Regions from separate parts of the Paenibacillus odorifer genome, predicted to be linked through region 1. Evidence: a T-box and tRNA genes for the amino acid it is inferred to sense, from the RefSeq annotation. Region 1 holds a T-box; the other holds one or more tRNA genes.
What was found. The T-box of region 1 lies ahead of metG (methionine--tRNA ligase). A T-box ahead of a tRNA ligase gene usually reads a tRNA of that ligase, here a tRNA-Met.
Positions count from the first base shown of each region.

Region 2: it encodes a tRNA-Met, which carries the amino acid that the T-box ahead of metG (methionine--tRNA ligase) is inferred to sense. The anticodon was not compared.

Region 1 covers NZ_CP009428.1:4,048,110-4,058,067, reverse strand. The annotation lists gene htpG (molecular chaperone HtpG) at 1-1,108, shown strand, start outside; gene PODO_RS17585 (DUF4362 domain-containing protein) at 1,170-1,634, opposite strand; T-box leader at 1,760-2,021, shown strand; gene metG (methionine--tRNA ligase) at 2,065-3,711, shown strand; gene PODO_RS17575 (LysR family transcriptional regulator) at 3,720-4,589, opposite strand; gene PODO_RS17570 (ABC transporter ATP-binding protein) at 4,740-6,476, shown strand; gene PODO_RS17565 (ABC transporter ATP-binding protein) at 6,473-8,212, shown strand; gene PODO_RS17555 (ABC transporter ATP-binding protein) at 9,622-9,958, shown strand, end outside.
Region 2 covers NZ_CP009428.1:5,129,130-5,139,087, forward strand. The annotation lists gene PODO_RS22470 (hypothetical protein) at 1-409, shown strand, start outside; gene PODO_RS22475 (DUF2798 domain-containing protein) at 698-1,201, opposite strand; tRNA gene PODO_RS22480 (tRNA-Ile) at 1,904-1,977, opposite strand; tRNA gene PODO_RS22485 (tRNA-Met) at 2,022-2,098, opposite strand; gene PODO_RS22495 (ABC transporter substrate-binding protein) at 2,458-3,945, opposite strand; gene pyrE (orotate phosphoribosyltransferase) at 4,989-5,627, opposite strand; gene pyrF (orotidine-5'-phosphate decarboxylase) at 5,624-6,370, opposite strand; gene carB (carbamoyl-phosphate synthase large subunit) at 6,482-9,709, opposite strand; gene carA (glutamine-hydrolyzing carbamoyl-phosphate synthase small subunit) at 9,711-9,958, opposite strand, start outside.

The DNA of each region.
Region 1 (9,958 bases):
ACGTTACGGCTTCGATAAGCCGCTTAAACATATTCATATCAGTGCTGATGGTGCTGTAGTGTACAATGCGATTTTGTTCATCCCAGAAAATACACCGTTTGACTATTACACAAAGGAATATGAAAAAGGTCTTGAGCTCTATTCCAACGGTGTGTTGATCATGAACAAATGTGCGGATCTGCTGCCTGATTACTTCAGTTTTGTAAAAGGTATGGTGGACTCAGAGGATCTTTCCTTGAACATTTCCAGAGAGATGCTCCAGCATGACCGTCAGCTGACTCTGATCGCTAAGAACATTAAGAATAAAGTGAAAAGCCAACTGCAAAGCCTGCTGAAGGATGAAAGAGAGAAATATGAGCAGTTCTATAATGCTTTTGGCAGACAGCTTAAGTTTGGTGTTTATAACGATTATGGGATGCACAAAGACACCCTTCAAGATTTGTTGATGTTCTACTCCTCCAAGGAGAAGAAGCTGGTTACGCTGGACGAATACGTCTCAAGAATGCCAGAAGATCAGAAGTATATCTACTATGCTTCCGGAGAGTCGATCGACAGAATCGAGAAGCTCCCGCAAACCGAGCTTGTATCGGATAAAGGGTATGAAATTCTCTACTTCACTGATGATATTGATGAATTTGCGATCAAGATGATTCAGTCTTATAAGGAAAAAGAATTTAAATCCGTATCCAGCGGAGATCTGGGGATCGAAGCCGACGAAGCGGACAAGCCAACGGAAGCGGAAGAGAACGAAAACAAGGAGCTTTTTGAAGCGATGAAGGACATCCTGTCCGGCAAAGTGAAAAATGTTAAAGCTTCCAAACGTTTAAAGACTCATCCGGTATGTCTCTCTGCAGAAGGTGAGCTGACGATCGAGATGGAGAAAATTCTGAAATCGATGCCGAATGGCCAAGAGGTGCAAGCGGATAAGGTACTTGAAATCAACATCCATCACGAAGTATTCCAGTCCTTGAAGGCGGCAGCAGAGAACGACAAAGAAAAGCTCGGTTTATACACGAACCTGCTGTACAACCAAGCCCTGTTGATCGAAGGTCTACAGGTTAGTGATCCTGTTCAATTCACCAATGATATTTGCAAAATCATGAAATAATATGAAGTACAGAGACCATCCAATTGTATTATGATTGGGTGGTCTTTTTTATTTCAGCATTTCATTTTGTTGTGCGAAAAAGGTAGTAATCAATTTCAGAGTCATTATTTGTGCAACCGCTGATCGAATAGATAATTTCACCTTGTGTGCTTTTTTTACTCGTCACTTCGGAGCAGGTATCGGTTCTGACTCCTGTGTTGCTTCCACCGAATGCATCATTAGAGGTATCATAGCTATAATTAATCACGTTACCGTCAAATTTCAAATCCTTAAATATAGGATCGCCTTCATCTGTGTAACTTGTAACGCGTATATTGTCTGCTTTTTTGCTGGAGAGATTCGTTATAAATTGCTCGAATTTATCGAGGTTGTACACTTTTTCCCAAGAAACAATATCCCCTCTACTGATGGCTTCTTTGGAAGTATAGGGCTCACTTTTAGGTACAGAATTGACTTGATTATCGGAGCAACCCCATACCCCTGCTAGTAAAAGAACAGAGAGTGTAAGCAAATTTACCTTTTTCACTGAGGGACCTCCTTGTAACGTATTTATATAAAAGACGGAGATTAACTGGAAAAGTTACAGTGAGCTTGATTTTTCACATTGACAATAAACAACAAATTGATTATTATTTTCTCTAACTTGAATATGTAAAAGCAAAGAAGAGAAAGAGTACCACGGCAATTCTTTCAACAGAGAGCTCCGGTCGCTGAAAAGGAGTAAAGAAAACCCTTGGGAATATGGTCTCAGAGCTGCGCATCGAAACCTTATGGGTTGTAGGCTGCGCCGGAACCTGCATCCGTTACAGTGCTAGGGTATAAACGTTAATTAACGTCGTACCTGAAGAGGTAAATGTCATGAGGCATTTATAAAATTAGGTGGTAACACGTGAGTAGAACTCTCGTCCTTTGTGGATGGGAGTTTTTTTGTTGTCAAAAAAAGGAGGAAAAGGTTAATGAGTAATGTGTTTATAGGTGGCGCTTGGCCGTATGCGAATGGATCTTTACATCTTGGGAGATTATCAAGTGTGTTGCCTGGGGATGTGCTGGCACGATATTTTCGCTCCAAAGGGGATAACGTATTATATGTATCAGGCAGTGATTGCCATGGCACACCCGTAGCGGTTCAGGCTGCGAATGAAGGGATTACACCCGGAGCTTTTGCAAGCAGATATCATGAGGAGTTTCTGAAGTGTTTTAAACAGCTGGGATTTAGTTATGATCTATATACTCGAACGGATCAACCGCAGCATCATAAGGTCGTGCAAGAGTTGTTTACAAAGCTACTAGAGAATGGTCATTTATATAAAAAAACCATTGCGCAATGTTACTGCGAGGTGGATCAGCGCTTTTTGCCAGACAGATATGTGGAAGGGACTTGTCCGGTATGTGGCCAGCGGGCGCGAGGGGATCAATGTGATTATTGTTCTACGATTCTAGATCCTGCCGATTTGTTAGACAGAGTCTGCAAATTATGTGGTAATACACCATCAGAAAGGCCGACAGAACATTATTATCTTAGCTTATCTAATTTTCAGTCTGAATTAACGGAATATGTAGAGGAAGCACAATTTTGGAGAGAAAACGCTATAAAACTGACCAAACGTTATTTACAAGAAGAGCTGCAGGACCGCGCGGTAACAAGAGACTTGTCTTGGGGTGTAGATGTTCCTGTGGCTGGATTTGAAGATAAAAAAATTTATGTTTGGATTGAGGCGGTAAGTGGTTATTTATCAGCCAGTAAGCAGTGGGCTGCACAGTCCGGAGGAAGCTGGGAGGATTTTTGGTTAGAGGAAAAAGGGGAGATTACTGCTTATTATGTGCATGGTAAAGACAATATTCCTTTTCACACTTTAATATGGCCGGCTGTGTTATTAGGAGCTGGAGGTCTGCATTTACCGGACAGGATTATATCTAGCGAATATTTAACCCTTGAAGGGCAGAAGTTCTCCACTAGCCGAAACTGGGCGGTCTGGGTACCTGATATTTTAGAGCGGTATCAGCCAGATTCTATTCGTTATTTCTTAATTGCTAATGGACCCGAGAAGCGGGACACGGATTTTTCCTGGAGAGAGTTTATTTATAGCCATAATGGAGAGCTGCTTGGAGCATTTGGTAACTTTGTGAACCGTTCATTGGCTTTTGTAGATAAGTTTTATGAAGGGAAAGTGCCGAATGGGCAATTGGATAAGGGGTGGAATGACAACATTGACCTCTTGTATCTCGAATCAGGGCGGCTTATTGAGGCTGGGAATCTAAAAGATGCGCTGGAGTATATTTTTTCTTATGTGCGCAAGGCAAACCAGTATTTCGACCTGCAAAAACCATGGATACAGATAAAAGAGGATCAGGTTTCTTGTGATTCTGCAATATACACATGTGTGCAGATTATTGCGAACCTAGCGAATTTGTTACATCCGTTTCTGCCGTTCTCTTGTGACAAGATCAGGGGGTTCCTGTCGTTAGAACTACCGAATTGGCAGCCTTGCTCGGTACCCCCTTACCAACAGGTTACTGATTTACAATTATTGTTTGAACGAATTGATATTAACCGTATTAAAGAAGAAGAGGATAGGCTCGTTCAACAGCAAGTGAATAAATAGAGCTGGTATTATCCATTCTTGAAACTCTCAATAAACTTTGAAGCCAATGATGACAAGTATTTATCCTTAATCCAGACGGCGGCGACCCGCGTGCGTAGTGATTCACTACTAATTTCTTTATAGATCAAATTACTATTACTCGTTAATTCGAAAGCGGATTTGGGGATGATTCCGATGCCAAGACCAGCGTTTGCCCAGAGCAGTGTTGTTCTAGCATCATCATTCATACAGAAAATCAGCGGATCAAAGCCGTTCTCAAGACATGTTTCCCGGATAAGCTGCTCAAAACGGCGGTAGATAATAAGCGGCTTATCCTTTAGCTCACCGATCTCAATAAAGTTTTCATCCGTTTTCCAGTCATACTCAGGTGTCATTACGGCAATCATAGGTTCAGCTTGTGTGTAAAGACATTCTAAATTTGTACCATTAAAGGGTGTCCTAACAATCCCGACTTCGACAATGCCTTTATTCAAGAGGTCAATGATTCTAAAGGTATTTCCTTCATGAATCTCAAACTTCACACCTTTATAGGTTTTGTGAAATTCACATAGCCGATCTTGAAGCAACGTAGCTCCAGAGGAAGAAACTGTACCAATGGCTAGGGTTCCTTTTAAACCTTTGACAAAATCAGTGAGCTCACGGGCAGTGGAATCTGCCAGCTCCAGAATTTGTTGGGCACGGTCCCGCAAAATGGCTCCAGCTTCAGTGAGCTGCACGCTGCGTGGACCTCGTTCCACTAGCTTTACACCGAGTTCTTCCTCCAGGAGCTTTAGCTGCTGGCTCAGTGGAGGCTGGGCCATTTGCAGTTTTTTGGCTGCAGATGTGATCTGTCCTTCCTCAGCTATCGCCATAAAATATTTAAGCTGTCTAATATCCATATAAAAATCCTCCGAACTTGAGATATGCTAATCGTATGGGAGCGATACGAATCCAATATTATTAATATGTGAGTAGATATGCCATAATCATAACTGTTCTTATACATATTTCAAGTGGTTAAATACTTCTTATGTTGGGTGTGGATAAATTTGTTCAAAATTGCAGTATATTTAAAGCCGTACAAAAAAGAAGCGATCATTGGACCGATCTTCAAACTGATGGAAGCGATTCTGGAGCTGATTTTGCCTACCATTGTCGCATTGATCATCAACAACGGGGTTGGCAATCATGACAGCGCCTATGTTTACCGCATGGGTGGCCTAATGGTTCTGATGTCACTGCTTGGCTTCGGCTGCTCCATGGTATGCCAATACTATGCAGCCCGGGCTTCACAGGGATTCGGTACGACACTACGCAATAAGATGTTTAGACATATTACATCCTTGTCGTATGCTGAACTGGATACCTTAGGTACGCCTACACTGATTAATCGGATTACCAATGACGTAAACCAGCTGCAAATTGCTGTGGCCATGCTGATTCGTCTAGTTATTCGTGCACCGTTTATCTGCATCGGGGCTATCCTAATGTCCATGATTTTGGATTTTAGATTATCGCTGATTCTAATAGCGGCAACACCGGTTTTCGGCATTATTTTATATTTTATTATCACCCGCAGTGCTCCTTTGTACCGAAAATACCAGCAGAAGCTGGATGCCCTTGCGCTCGTACTGAGTGAGAATTTATCGGGGATTCGAGTGATTCGTGCTTTTGCCAAAAGACGTACAGAAAAAGACCGTTTTGATGCCTCATCCGATGATTTGACTACTACAGCGATCCGGGTTTCGCGGATTTCTGCTTTGCTTGGGCCGATGACTACACTTGTAGTAAATGCGGCGATCATAGCTATTTTGTGGGTAGGCGGAATTCATATCGATGGGGGCCGATTGTCTCAAGGGGAGATCATTGCCTTCATCAATTACATCACTCAGATCTTGCTGGCGCTGATAGTAGTCTCCAACTTGGTTATTATTTTTACAAAAGCCTCATCCTCAGCGAATCGTGTGAATGAAGTGCTTGGTGTTAAGGTATCCGTGTCCGAGGAAGGAAATGCATTGATTGCAGAACCTGACCCTGCTGCCCCTGCTATACAATTCGATCACGTATCCTTTGGGTATAATACGACAGGTGAATCGGCATTAGAGGATATATCTTTAGTAATTAATCGCGGAGAGACCGTGGGCCTGATTGGCAGTACGGGTTCAGGTAAGTCTACTTTTGTGAATTTGATCCCCCGTTTTTATGATGTGGTGCAAGGTGAAGTGAAAGTGGATGGTGTGGATGTCAGAGATTACAAGCTGCACCAGCTTCGTGAGAAAATAGGGATTGTACCGCAAAAAGCTGTGTTGTTTACAGGAACAATCGCTGAGAATATACGTTGGGGCAAGGAAGATGCAACTGAGGAAGAAATCATGCAGGCAGCCTCTATCGCTCAAGCGGAGGAGTTTATACGTAAATTACCCGAAGGCTTGAATACGCAAGTATCTCGTGGGGGATTAAATTTATCCGGTGGACAAAAGCAGCGCTTAACCATAGCTCGTGCAGTAGTAGGTAAGCCATCGATTCTTATTTTGGATGACTCCTCCAGTGCGCTGGATTTCTCCACAGATGCGGCACTTCGTAAGGCTCTCAAAGAGAGCAGCCAGGAAATGACCGTGCTCCTTGTCTCGCAGAGGGTAAGCACTGTAAGACAAGCGGATAAAATAATGGTATTTGAGGAAGGGCGGATCGCCGGTGTCGGAACCCATGAGGAGCTGATGCGGGGTTGTGAAGAGTATAAAGAAATCTGCCTGTCCCAGCTATCAAGTGAGGAGTCGGGCCAATGAACAAAAACAACATTTGGAAAAGACTTATTGTATACACAGGGCATTATAAAAAAATAGCTATAGGTGCAGTAATCTGCGCAATACTCAGTGTGATTGCCAGTCTAATTGGCCCGTTGCTTATCGGCAGCGCCATCGATTTTATGATCGGGCCGGGAGAGGTTGATTTTGACGCCGTACTTAGACTGCTTTTGATTCTGGCAGGGGTGTATATTGTCGGCAGCTTTTTCGGATGGCTTCTTACCTACCTGACTAATCGAATTGCCTACCGGACTGTATATGACTTACGGCGGGAGCTTTTTGATAAATTAAATGTTTTGCCGTTAAAATTTCATGATAACCACCCGCAAGGGGACAGCATCAGCCGGTTTGTTAATGACATGGATGCGGTCTCTGATGGACTGCTGCAAGGCTTCTCAACACTGCTCACGGGGATCATCACCATCGTGGGGGCAATTGCACTCATGTTGTACATTAGTCCTTTAATGACCTTAGTTGTTCTTCTGTCAGCACCCGTTACATTTTTTGTGGCAAGATTCATTACGATGCGCTCCCAGAAGATGTTTAAGGAGCAGGCTAAAATTCTGGGCGGTCTCAACGGATACGTGGAGGAAATGATCGGCGGACAAAAAGTGGTCACTGCTTATCATTATGAAGACCGTGCACTGACCCAGTTTGAAGAACGAAACGAGACTTTGTACCAGACTGGCGTGAAATCACAATTTTACGGTTCTTTGTCTAATCCGACAACACGGTTAGTAAATAATATTACCTTCTCTGTTATCGCGATGATCGGAAGTGTTATGGTGATTCGCGGGCTTGTGACGGTAGGGGATTTGTCCAGCTTTTTGATCTTCTCCAACTTGTTTGCTAAGCCGTTTAATGAAATTACAGGTGTGATTACGCAGCTTCAATCGGCAACAGCATCAGCGCAGCGAATTTTCGCCATTCTAGACCTATCGCCAGAACCAGCTGATGCAACAGACGCCAAAATTATGAATACAAGTCAAGGAACGATTACCTTTGAAAAAGTATCCTTTGCTTATAATCCTGAACGTCCTCTGATTAATGATTTCAGTCTGGAAGTGAAACCAGGTACCCGGGTTGCAATTGTAGGGCAGACGGGAGCGGGGAAGACAACGCTGGTAAATCTGCTTATGCGTTTTTATGATGTGGATAGGGGTTCCATCAAGATTGACGGCGTGGATATCAAGACGATTACCCGGGACAGTCTGCGGCGTAATTTCGGGATGGTGTTGCAGGACACTTGGCTGTTTGGCGGCACAATTAGAGAAAATATTGCCTACGGCAAACCTGAGGCTACCGAAGAAGAGGTCATCGCTGCTGCAAAGGCTGCTAATGCTCATAGCTTCATTAAACGCCTGCCTGAGGGATATGATACGAAGATCAGTGGCTCAGGAGATAATTTGTCGCAAGGACAAAAGCAGCTGCTAACCATAGCACGAGTGATGCTCGTAGATCCACCTATGCTCATTTTGGATGAAGCCACCAGCAGTATTGATACGCTGACTGAGGTACGGATTCAGAAGGCTTTTCTAAAAATGATCGCAGGCCGGACCAGCTTTGTAATTGCCCACCGTTTGTCAACGATTCGAGAATCGGATCTCATTCTTTTCATGAAGGACGGAGACATTGTGGAGAGTGGTACGCATGACCAGCTCCTAGCCAGCGGTGGATATTACGCCAGATTATATAACAGTCAGTTCGCATCAGCGTAGACTTTGCATTTAGAAAAAAGAGCATTCAATCCCGAATTTGGGGGTGAATGCTCTTTTTGTCGGGTGGATAGTTAGTTTGGCTAAGCTTGGCTTGGCTTACCTTACCTTACCTTACCTTACCTTACCTTACCTTACCTTACCTTACCTTACCTTACCTTACCTTACCTTACCTTACCTTACCTTACCTTACCTTACCTTACCTTACCTTACCTTACTGTTGCGGACCGTATTGCAGCTAAATAGTGTTTTTGGCGCCTTTTTTCAAAGTAACGGACTGCATAGCACTTATTCGGCTGATTTTGCAGCAAAAAGGAGCGGATATGGCACAATAGCTGCATCTGAGTCCGAACGGAGTGGAAAAAGGCATGATTTTGTGAAATAAGGGCGCCTCGGTCCAATACGTTGCAATGGCGGCAACCGCCAAAAGTAGATTGCTTCTGTTCCAGAGTAGAATGCTTAGAAATTCGATTGCTTAGCGTTCCAAAGTAGTTAGCTTAGCGTCCCCAAAGTAATTTGCTTAACGTTCCAAAGGAGCTAACTCATCGTCCCCAAAGTAGTTTGGATAGCGTTCCAAAGTTAGTTATCTCACCATCCCCAAAGTAATTTGCTTAGCGTTCCAAAGTAGCTATCACATCGTCAGCAAAGTAGTTTGTTTACCCTTGCGGACCGTATTGCAGCTAAATAGTGTTTTTGGCGCCTTTTTTCAAAGTAACGGACTGTAAAGCACTTATTCGGCTGATTTTGCAGCAAAATGCAGTGGATATGGCACAATAGCTGCATCTGAGTCCGAACGGAGTGGAAAAAGGCATGATTTTGTGAAATAAGGGCGCCTCGGTCCTATACGTAGGAATGGCAGCCATCGCCAAAGGTAGATTGCTTCTGTTCCGGAGTAGAATGCTTAGAAATTCGTTTGCTTAGCGTCCTAAAGTAGTTAGCTCATCGTCACCAAAGTAGTTGGCTTAACGTTCCAAAGTAGTTAGTTTACCCTTGCGGACCGTATTGCAGCTAAATAGTGTTTTTGGCGCCTTATTTCAAAGTAACGGACTGCATAGCACTTATTCGGCTGATTTTGCAGCAAAATGCAGTGGATATGGCACAATAGCTGCATCTGAGTCCGAACGGAGTGGAAAAAGGCATGATTTTGTGAAATAAGGGCGCCTCGGTCCTATACACCGTGGCACCAACGAAGTCGACTGTTTAGCGTTCAAAAGTAAATTGCTTACCCTTACGGACCCGGTTACTATTCACCTCGCGCGCTATAGGGTGGGAATTTCCGATAAAAATATTTGTGAATGAATGAACTATCTGGACGGGCTAAACGTATTATAAGAAACGTATATTGAAGACGACGAAACTATAGTAAATATGGCTTGTCGAGAGTGTTATGAGATTGGAAGGGGAGTGGCAAGATGTTGACAATCAAACATTTTACCAAGAGCTACAAGGGTGGCAAGAAGGCGGTAAATGATCTGAATTTGGTGGTCGAAAAAGGTGACATCTATGGCTTTATCGGTCATAACGGTGCGGGGAAAACAACAACTATCCGAGCAGTGGTCGGAGTTTTAGATTTTGAGGAGGGGGATATCGAGATTGGTGGGTACTCCATTAAAAAAGATCCCTTAGCCTGCAAAGCGATTACTGCATATATTCCAGATAATCCGGATCTATACGATCATCTGACGGGCATTCAGTACTTGAATTTTATTGGTGATCTTTTTAGTGTATCGAAAGCGGATCGGGAGTTAT
Region 2 (9,958 bases), 1.1 Mb from region 1:
GCTTAATTTATCGCAAGATGACTTTAACAATGGCGTTAACCTATATGGAATGATTTCCGATGAACGACAGAATGTAACAGAGATAGTATGTTGCTTGAAAAATGATATTTCCTTAATTCAAGGGTACGTTCAAGAAGCACTCGCTATTAAAAAGAATGAAGCTGAAAGAAAATTCATAATTCAACAAAATGAACAACTTAGGAAAGAAGAGGAAGAAAAACGAAAAAAATCACAAAAAGAATACTTCCAAACGCATATCAAAGAAAAACAAATTATGAAATATGGAATACGTCACACTAAATGCTGGAGATGTCATGCTCCTTTAGGCACTGAGACACACCCTATTCATTATTCTTGTGGTTGGCTCCAGTGTGACTGCGGTGCATGTAAATGCAATTATCACAGATAGTAAAAGAGTATTTTCGTTTTCATCGGTTACTTCTCCTTAGTGGGTACTTGTAAACTCAACCGCGGTGACCGGGGGCTAGAGTTATTGCTGGATTAATTCTTTAGGAAGCAATTCGCCCCAAAGGCAAATCAAAAGTACGCAGTATTTAGAGCATGCTTCTACATTGTGCGTTCAGTCATTCGCGAGCATCTCCTGTTGAGCATTATAGTCCGACTACTACGACATAAAAAAGGAACGCCCACCATGGACGCTCCTTTTTTTCTTATTCGTCTACAAAATTCTAGCTAGTTACGCATTTACACTTTCCGATTTTCGATCCTGTCTTGCGTGTAATGTTTTCATTGCAAATCTTGCTATCGGCTGCGCAACCAACAGTTCAATCCAAAATGCTATACCAAAGTTTCTTGGCCAGATGTGAAGGAAATTTTTAAGTGGATCCAGGCTTATTTGTTTCGTCCCAACCCATGTGCCGATAATTGATAGTAAAATAGATAACACCGTGACATTCAATAAAGTATTCAACAGAATCCTTGCATTAAATCCATCTGTTTGTCCCATGAATTTCGGCATCACTTTCCCGACAATCGGTCCTGCAACTAATCTTACAGATAAAACTACGATCATCCACATAAACGGAATAACCTTTAGTGTATCTATATACACTTCCTTACTGAAGCCACGTTCCAACCCCACAATAATAGGGGCAATAGTGTTTACTGAAATGATTGAAATAATGAGTAAAAATAGTATACCTTCTTTTCCGTTTCTGGGCAGTCTTTTGTCTCCATGCATGTTTGTCATCTCCGTGAATAATATTTCAGATGGCAGACGTATCATGAGACATATATTTTTGGCCCAACAAAAAAGACCAATATCTCTACACACTGATTTAATAATTATAACATTTATTTAAAATGAATGTCAGACCTTCTACTAAAATTTATTAAATCCCCCTACTAACAAAGAACAGTTACCTGCATGCGCCTTAGCAAGAGCGGCAGTGGAAGAGAAGTAAACTGCCGTACTCTACAACGACACTAGAAATATTCTAGATTGGCTACAATGATAACCAGTGGTACTTTGCAAGGTTTTTCAGAATATTATTGATGGTCTTAAGGAACGCTATACGCAAATCGGGGCTAAAAAAAAAGAATACGAGGACTCATACAAGGAAATTGACTTAGTATGTTGCTACTCTGGTCGGAGCTATATAAAGCTAAAGGTAGGTAGCTGCTGAACGACTGGGTATGACTCCAGCGATGTTCAACGAATAATACTCACACCTACTCCCAATCATGCAGGAAGAGGCCGTTGATAAAATTGAAGCAGAACTGAATAAATACGCTGAAAAACAGCTCGAAACTGCAGAAAAATAATTCCAGTTAGCAAATCCGTTAGCAAACTCAAAATTCTGTTCTTTATCCATTCTACTTTCTTATATTGCTAAGCTTATAGACAGCAAAAAACCCTTACAAAGTAAGGGTTTTTGATAAGTGGGCCCTGAGGGACTCGAACCCCCGACCAATCGGTTATGAGCCGACCGCTCTAACCAACTGAGCTAAGGGCCCGGATCTAAAAATATCCGAATGTACAATTGCTGTTGTAATAAAATTGGTTGCGGGGGCAGGATTTGAACCTGCGACCTTCGGGTTATGAGCCCGACGAGCTACCGGGCTGCTCCACCCCGCGTCAGAAATAATATTCAAACAGCGACAATAAATAATATACAGTACAAAATGGGTCTACGTCAAGGATGAATTTGTAAAAGTTCTCAAGGCAAAAATCTAACCCCATATCTTCCTTTGCGGGATCGATAAATTTCCACAAAACTTGGGTCATGGTAGCCATAAATCCAGCCATCTTGCTCCAACCTTTTTGCTAAACAACCTGCTTGAAATCTCGTTCTGAACAGTTTCGCGAAGTATATCCAATTCATGATGCCCTCTTCTCCTTTTTGCAAATTAATCTCACGCTGCTCTGAACTTATCATGCCCAAGTTCCACAAAATAAGCCACCGGAAATCCGGTGGCCGCTACATATTCCAAAACTTAATCCCCTATAGAGTCGAAATAATATGTGGGATCTTTTTCGAGCGTACCCAGCATGGTATTCCCTTGCTTCTCCCAAGCTTTGAGGGCACTCTCCACCGTTCTTTTGCCCTGATAAACTTCTGTGAATAGTTGGCGCCCAACATCGTTAATACGGCTAATTCCAGGCTTCTGTGTTTGTAGGACGTTCATCAAAGGATCATTGGCTGGTAATGGTTTGAGCGTATAGAAGGATTCCAGATTTACTGAAGGTACCTTCGTGGTAATGTAATCCTTACGGGAAGTTAGTTCCCCGCGGGTATGAGCTTTAATTTTGGCTACCTCATTACTGTTGACGAACTTGATCAAATCCCAAGCATCTTCCTTATTAGCAGCCATAGTGTTGATAGCCATCATATTACCTACCCAAGTACCTACAGCCACTCCTGGTTTCTCCTTAAAAGTAGGTACGGTAACGAAACCCCAATCGACGGGACTGTAATTTTTAATTTTTGCTGCATTGCGGCTCACACCTGCAAGCTCATTAAGATAATCGTATTCTCCAATTACCATTGCAGCTTTTCCGGTAAGGAATAGATCCCCTTGGACAGGACTATAGGTGCTCCGTTCTGTTTCTATAAAATCCATACCGTTTAACCCAGGTGTAATTTGCTTTTTCACCAATTGGCTGTAGGTCGTCCAAGCTTGACTCCACTGTGTTTGGTTTACCTCCATCTTATGTCCCTTGTTGTCATACATAGCAAGCTCAAGCGGTGAGACATAGGTCTGCATATCCCAGAAAGGATCGCTCATATAACGGTTCATCGAAAATCCATATATACGCTTATCTTTATTTGTCGATTTCTTGGTCACCTTTTCGGCCAGCGCGAACACTTCATCCCAAGTCATTCCGTCCGTCGGATAACCTACACCAGCAGCATCAAAAATACCTTTGTTAAAATATAACGCACTCGACATAAAGGTCGGTGCTAACGCGTAAAGACTTCCTCCACCCAGCTCACGTACTCCATTTAACATTGTAGGTGCCATATTGCTTAAATCATATTGATCTCGTGCGATAAGCGGCTCCAGCGATTGCACCAGATTATGCTTCACCAAACTCTTCACCAATGTACTATCACCGACGATTACATCAACTGGCTGTGCACCGCCCATAATTGTTCGGATATTCTCCAGATTATCTGGGTTAACCTCTGGATAGGTGCTGTCAAAACGAAGCTCATTCATATTGATGGCTGGAATAATCTCAAGTTTGATTTCAGGATGCTGCAATTCATACATATCTGTAAACTGCTGACGAAAAGAAGAATCGTCTTCTCCAGACCAGAGGCTGCCAATACGTAACACGCGCTGTTCTGTAGATGGCTTAGAAGCCTCTGCCCAGGCTGTATGCCTGCTTTCAGAAATTAAAGGCAATAGGAGTGCTGCACATATTCCAAAGCTTAACCAGCGCCGCCATAGCCTTCTATTATTATTTATATGATTCATTCTTGAACCCTCCCATAAAATACTCAATCCATCCACCTTATGAATAATTACCCATAATTCTAGTAACAGTATATAGCTTTATTCAGGAGGGGAAGTTACAGGCTGTTTAAAGTTATGCTACGATTTCTTCATATTATTTCTATAAAAAACATTCCGGGAGTTTTCTGAGGATCCTGATATGCCTTTCTACGGCAGGATAATTGCACTTTGTGCGACTATTACAGCTGTGTGTGTTGCGCTTCTCCTTTTAATTGCACTATGTGCAGTTAAAAAACGTTATTAGGAGCTTTCGGCGGATTTCTGGCGGATATAATTGCACAAAGTGCAACTATATCCGCCAGATCCTCTAAGGAAGGTTAGTTTAAGTGCACGAACTGAAACTATTCTGCGTTTGAGACGACAGTGCGATGAAATCACCAGGTGTCAGAGCGCAATATACCAGAGCGACAGAGCGTAATACCAGAGTGACAGAGCGCAATAAACCAGAGTGACAGAGCACAATATACCAGAGCGACAGTGCGCAGGTCAGCCAAATGTCAGAATGTGAATGTGAATGCAAACACCAAAACCCTACTCTCCACTCCACTCTACTTTTCCTTTTACCAATACAGCATTTGCCTTCCCTACTAACTAACCTACTAACTAACCTGCTGCCTTTCCTATGACCGGCACAAATCGCCCCTTCTACGCAGGATAATTGCACTTTGTACAACTATTAAAGCCGAATGTATTATGCTTCTTCCTTTTAATTGCACTATGTGCAGTTAAAAAACGTTATTAGGTGCTTTCGGCGGATTTCTGGCGGATATAATTGCACAAAGTGCAACTATATCCGCCAGATCCTCTAAGGAAGGTTAGTTTAAGTGCACGAACTGCAACTATTCTGCGTGTGTGACGACATTGCGATGGCATCACCGGGGCAGAATATAGTATTCCAGAGTGTCAGAGCACCTTTTCCTTTTAATTGCACTCGGTGCAGTTAAAAAGAAAAGCCTCCCACCAAAATGTGAGAGGCCCGTCCAATCTATACACAGGTATTTATTTTAAACGCCAAATGCGGACGGATCTTTTCTCCAAGATTTCAGCAGTTCCACATCCGTAGCTGCGATCTCGCCTTGTGTAAGAGCCACATCAATCAATGTGCTGTAGTTGGACAAGCTTTGTAATGGCATTTCAGCGGCAGCAAAAGCATCGACCGCACGATCCAGCTCGTAGCTGAAGATTGCCAATACAGCCAACGCTTCTGCGCCTGCTTCTTGCACAGCTTGAGCTGCTTTGATGGAGCTTCCACCAGTAGAGATCAGGTCTTCGATAACGACTACCTTTTGCCCCGGCTTAATTAGGCCTTCGATCTGATTCTGCTTGCCGTGACCCTTAGCTTTATCGCGGATATAAGCCATTGGCAGATTAAGTTTATCAGCTACCCAAGCTGCGTGAGGAATGCCTGCGGTTGCTGTACCTGCGATCACCTCTGCATCTGGATACTGGCTTTTAATAAGCTCAGCGAAGGCATCAGCAATATAGTTACGTACCTCTGGGTAAGCCATAGTCAGACGGTTATCGCAATAGATCGGGGATTTAATACCAGAGGTCCAGGTAAAAGGCTCCTGCGGACGCAGTGCCACCGCTCCTATCGTAAGCAGATAACTTGCTACTTGTTCACTTCTATTTAATGTACTCATGCTAAGGTCATCTCCTCAATAATATTTAGTGCTGCTTGACGTGGATCAGCTGCAGTTGTAACAGGACGGCCCACCACCAGGAAGTGGCTACCTTGTTGAATGGCTTTGCCCGGCGTCATCACCCGGGACTGGTCACCTAGGGATGCACCTGCTGGCCGGATACCAGGTGTAACTGTACAAAATGCGGGCCCACAAGCCTCTGCGATCGCTGAAGACTCTTGCGGTGAAGCCACCACTCCATCCAGACCTGCAGCGGCTGCCAGCTTAGCGTATCTGACTACAGTATCTGCTACGTCTCCTGCGATTCCAATTTCGTTATTCATCACTTCTTGGCTCGTGCTGGTCAGCTGTGTAACTGCGATAATCAAAGGCATTTTAAGCGCAGCATTCGCATTAACTACTGAAGCAGCGCCTTCCCGTGCTGCAGCCATCATCGCTGAGCCTCCTGCGGCATGTACGTTAAACATATCCACACCGAGGTGCGTAAGGCTTTCTGCCCCGCCTTTTACCGTGTTAGGAATATCATGCATTTTGACATCTGCAAATACAGAATACCCCCGAGATTTCAGTTCATTAATGAATTCCGGTCCCGCTGCATAAAAAAGCTGCATTCCCACTTTCATATAACAAGGAATCCCTTCCAGCTTGTCAATCAAGGTTCTTGCCCCAGCAACATCAGGGTAATCTAAGGCGATCATCAAGCGATTCGCCATTTCATTCCACTTTGCATCTCCCTGTCCCATAACCGTTCTCCTATCCAGTGCAGACTTAAATCCACACTCTTCATTTATTAGCCCCTAGGCATAGCGGAACGGTCTGCGTAAACGCAAACCGCCCTATACATCTTTATGAGATTAGTTTAATTGACCGACAAAAGCAGGCATGGACTGTGACGAGAAGTTGATCGTCTGCAGCATTCTGAGCAGTGCCGTTACTGTATCGAGTGATGTCATACATACGACGCCATTCTCAACCGCTTCACGACGGATACGGAATCCATCACGCTCTGGTGTTTTCCCTTTAGTCAGTGTATTAAAGACGAAGTTGGCTTGCCCACCACGAATCAAGTCGAGAATGTTCGGCGCACCTTCATCCAGCTTGTTCACGTTCATTACGTTGAGACCTGCTTCTTCAAGCGCTTGAGCGGTGCCTCCGGTAGCAATGATCTTGTAACCCAGCGAGTGGAAGCCTTTCATAAGCTCTACAGCCTCTGCTTTATCTTTATCTGCCACTGTAACGATGATAGCGCCGGTTGCTGGAATTTTCATTCCTGCTCCGATTAGACCTTTATACAAAGCTTTTGCATACAATTTATCGCGGCCCATAACTTCACCCGTCGATTTCATTTCAGGTCCGAGCGTTGGTTCTACTCTACGAAGCTTGGCAAAAGAGAACACCGGCACTTTAACCGATACATAATCACTTTCCGGCCATAGACCTTCTGCATAACCGTCATCTTTCAGCTTGCCGCCGAGAATGATTTTGGTTGCCAGATGCGCCATTGGAATTCCAGTTACTTTACTCAAGAATGGAACCGTACGCGATGAACGTGGATTTACTTCAATTACGTACACTTCATTCTGATAGATAACGAACTGGATGTTGACCAGACCAATCGTTTTCAGTTCCTTAGCAATCTTGATTGTGATCTCAGCAATTTTTGCTTTCAGACCTTCATCCAGATATTGCGGAGGATATACAGCGATGGAGTCACCGGAGTGAACGCCTGCACGCTCAACATGCTCCATGATCCCTGGAATAACTACCGTCTCACCGTCACAAATTGCGTCTACCTCAACCTCTTTACCTAACATGTAACGGTCAATCAATACCGGATGCTCCGGATTCACCTTAACCGCTTCTACCATGTAGCTAAGCAATTCCGCATCATTATATACAATTTCCATTGCGCGTCCACCAAGTACATAGGAAGGACGTACCAGGACTGGATATCCAAGCGATTGTGCAGTTTCTACTGCTTGATCTACGTTGATAACCGTCTTCCCTTTTGGTTGGGCAATATCCAGACGAGCCAGCAAAGCTTCGAATTTCTTCCGATCTTCAGCTTCGTCAATACTGTCTAGGCTAGTTCCGAGAATCTTAACGCCAGCGGCACTTAATGGTGCAGCAAGGTTAATGGCTGTTTGGCCTCCGAATTGTACGATAACCCCAATCGGATTCTCTTGCGCAATTACGTTCATTACATCTTCAAAGAACAAGGGTTCAAAATACAACCGGTCCGAAGTATTAAAGTCGGTAGATACAGTCTCAGGGTTATTATTGATAATAACCGCTTCATAACCTGCCTTCTGAATCGCCCATACTGCATGCACAGTGGAGTAATCGAACTCAATCCCTTGACCGATCCGGATTGGACCCGATCCAAGCACGATAACCTTTTGTTTATCGGAATGAATGACTTCATTTTCAGTCTCATAAGTAGAGTAGTAGTAAGGTGTAGAAGCTTCGAACTCAGCCGCACAGGTATCTACCATTTTGAATACAGGCGTTAATCCTCGCTCTAAACGAAGCGCGCGTACATCAGCTTCTTTGATGAATTTAACGTTCGCTTGTCCTTCTGCACGAATCTCAGCAATCGCACGGTCTGTAAAACCTCTGCGTTTAGCTTGATACAGGGTTTCTGCTGATAAGCTTTCATCCCCACGGATAACCTCTTCAAAGTTGATCAATCCCTCGATCTTGGACAGGAACCACCAGTCCACGTTAGTGATATCTTGGATCTCTTGCAAGCCAAATCCGCGGCGGAAGGCTTCCGCGATCAAGAACAACCGCTCATCATCAGGTTTTGCCAGACGTTCACGCAGGACGCTTTCTTCCAAATCTTCAGCGCCCGGCAGGCGGAAACGGTGTACACCGATTTCCAGGGAACGAATTGCTTTATGAATGGACTCTTCGAAGGTACGACCGATGGCCATAACTTCTCCAGTTGCTTTCATTTGTGTGCCCAGCTTACGGTTCGCATGAATGAACTTGTCGAACGGCCAGCGTGGGATTTTGCTTACGATATAGTCAAGTGTAGGCTCGAAGCAAGCATAGGTCTGTCCAGTAACTGGATTGACGATTTCATCAAGTGTGTAACCAAGCGCGATTTTGGCAGCCATTTTGGCAATCGGATAACCGGTTGCTTTCGAAGCCAAAGCCGAAGAGCGGCTGACACGTGGATTTACTTCGATTACATAATATTGATAGCTTTGCGGATCCAGTGCGAACTGCACGTTGCAGCCACCCTCGATATTCAGCGCACGAATGATTTTGAGTGAAGCGCTGCGCAGCATTTGATATTCACGATCGGATAACGTTTGGCTAGGTGCCACAACGATACTGTCACCTGTATGCACACCTACCGGGTCGAAGTTCTCCATGTTGCAGACAACGATACAGTTGTCGTTCGCATCACGCATAACCTCGTATTCAACTTCCTTCATGCCGGCAATACTTTTCTCCACCAAACATTGTCCGATCGGGCTATAACGAATACCTGCTTTGACAGTCTCAAGCAGCTCTTCTTCGTTGTCGCAGATCCCGCCGCCGGTGCCGCCAAGCGTATAAGCCGGGCGTACAATTAGAGGGAAACCAATTTCCTCAGCGAATTTCATCGCTTCATCTACTGTGGTAATAATAGTGCTCTCTGGTACAGGCTGTTCCAGTTCGCGCATCAGATCACGGAACAAATCGCGATCCTCTGCTTTTTCGATGGACTCAAGCTGGGTACCTAGAAGCTTAACATTCTCTTGCTCTAGTACTCCTGCACGAGCCAATTCTACAGCCATATTAAGACCTGTCTGTCCTCCCAAAGTTGGCAACAAGCCATCTGGGCGCTCCTGACGGATGATGCCAGTTACGAATTCAAGGGTAATCGGCTCGATATAAACTTTATCAGCCATATTGGTGTCAGTCATGATAGTCGCTGGGTTACTGTTGATCAGCACAACTTCGACGCCTTCTTCTTTCAGGGCCTGACAGGCCTGCGTTCCGGCATAGTCAAATTCTGCGGCTTGCCCGATAACAATCGGTCCAGAACCGATTACTAATATTTTTTTAAGCTTTTCATTCTTAGGCATGTTATAGAGCTCCTTTCACGGCTTCAAGCTGTTTTACTGTAGGTTTTGGCGCCGTGATTCTGGCGTTTGCCGCAAGCTGCGCCTGGCGCGAGCTTACAGGTGTGTTAGCTTTATGATCAGCGATCATCTGTAAGAAACGATCGAATAAGTAGCTGCTGTCATGAGGTCCCGGTGCTGCTTCTGGATGGTACTGTACTGAAAACGCAGGATAACGGGTATGTTTAAGTCCTTCAACGGTCTTATCATTAT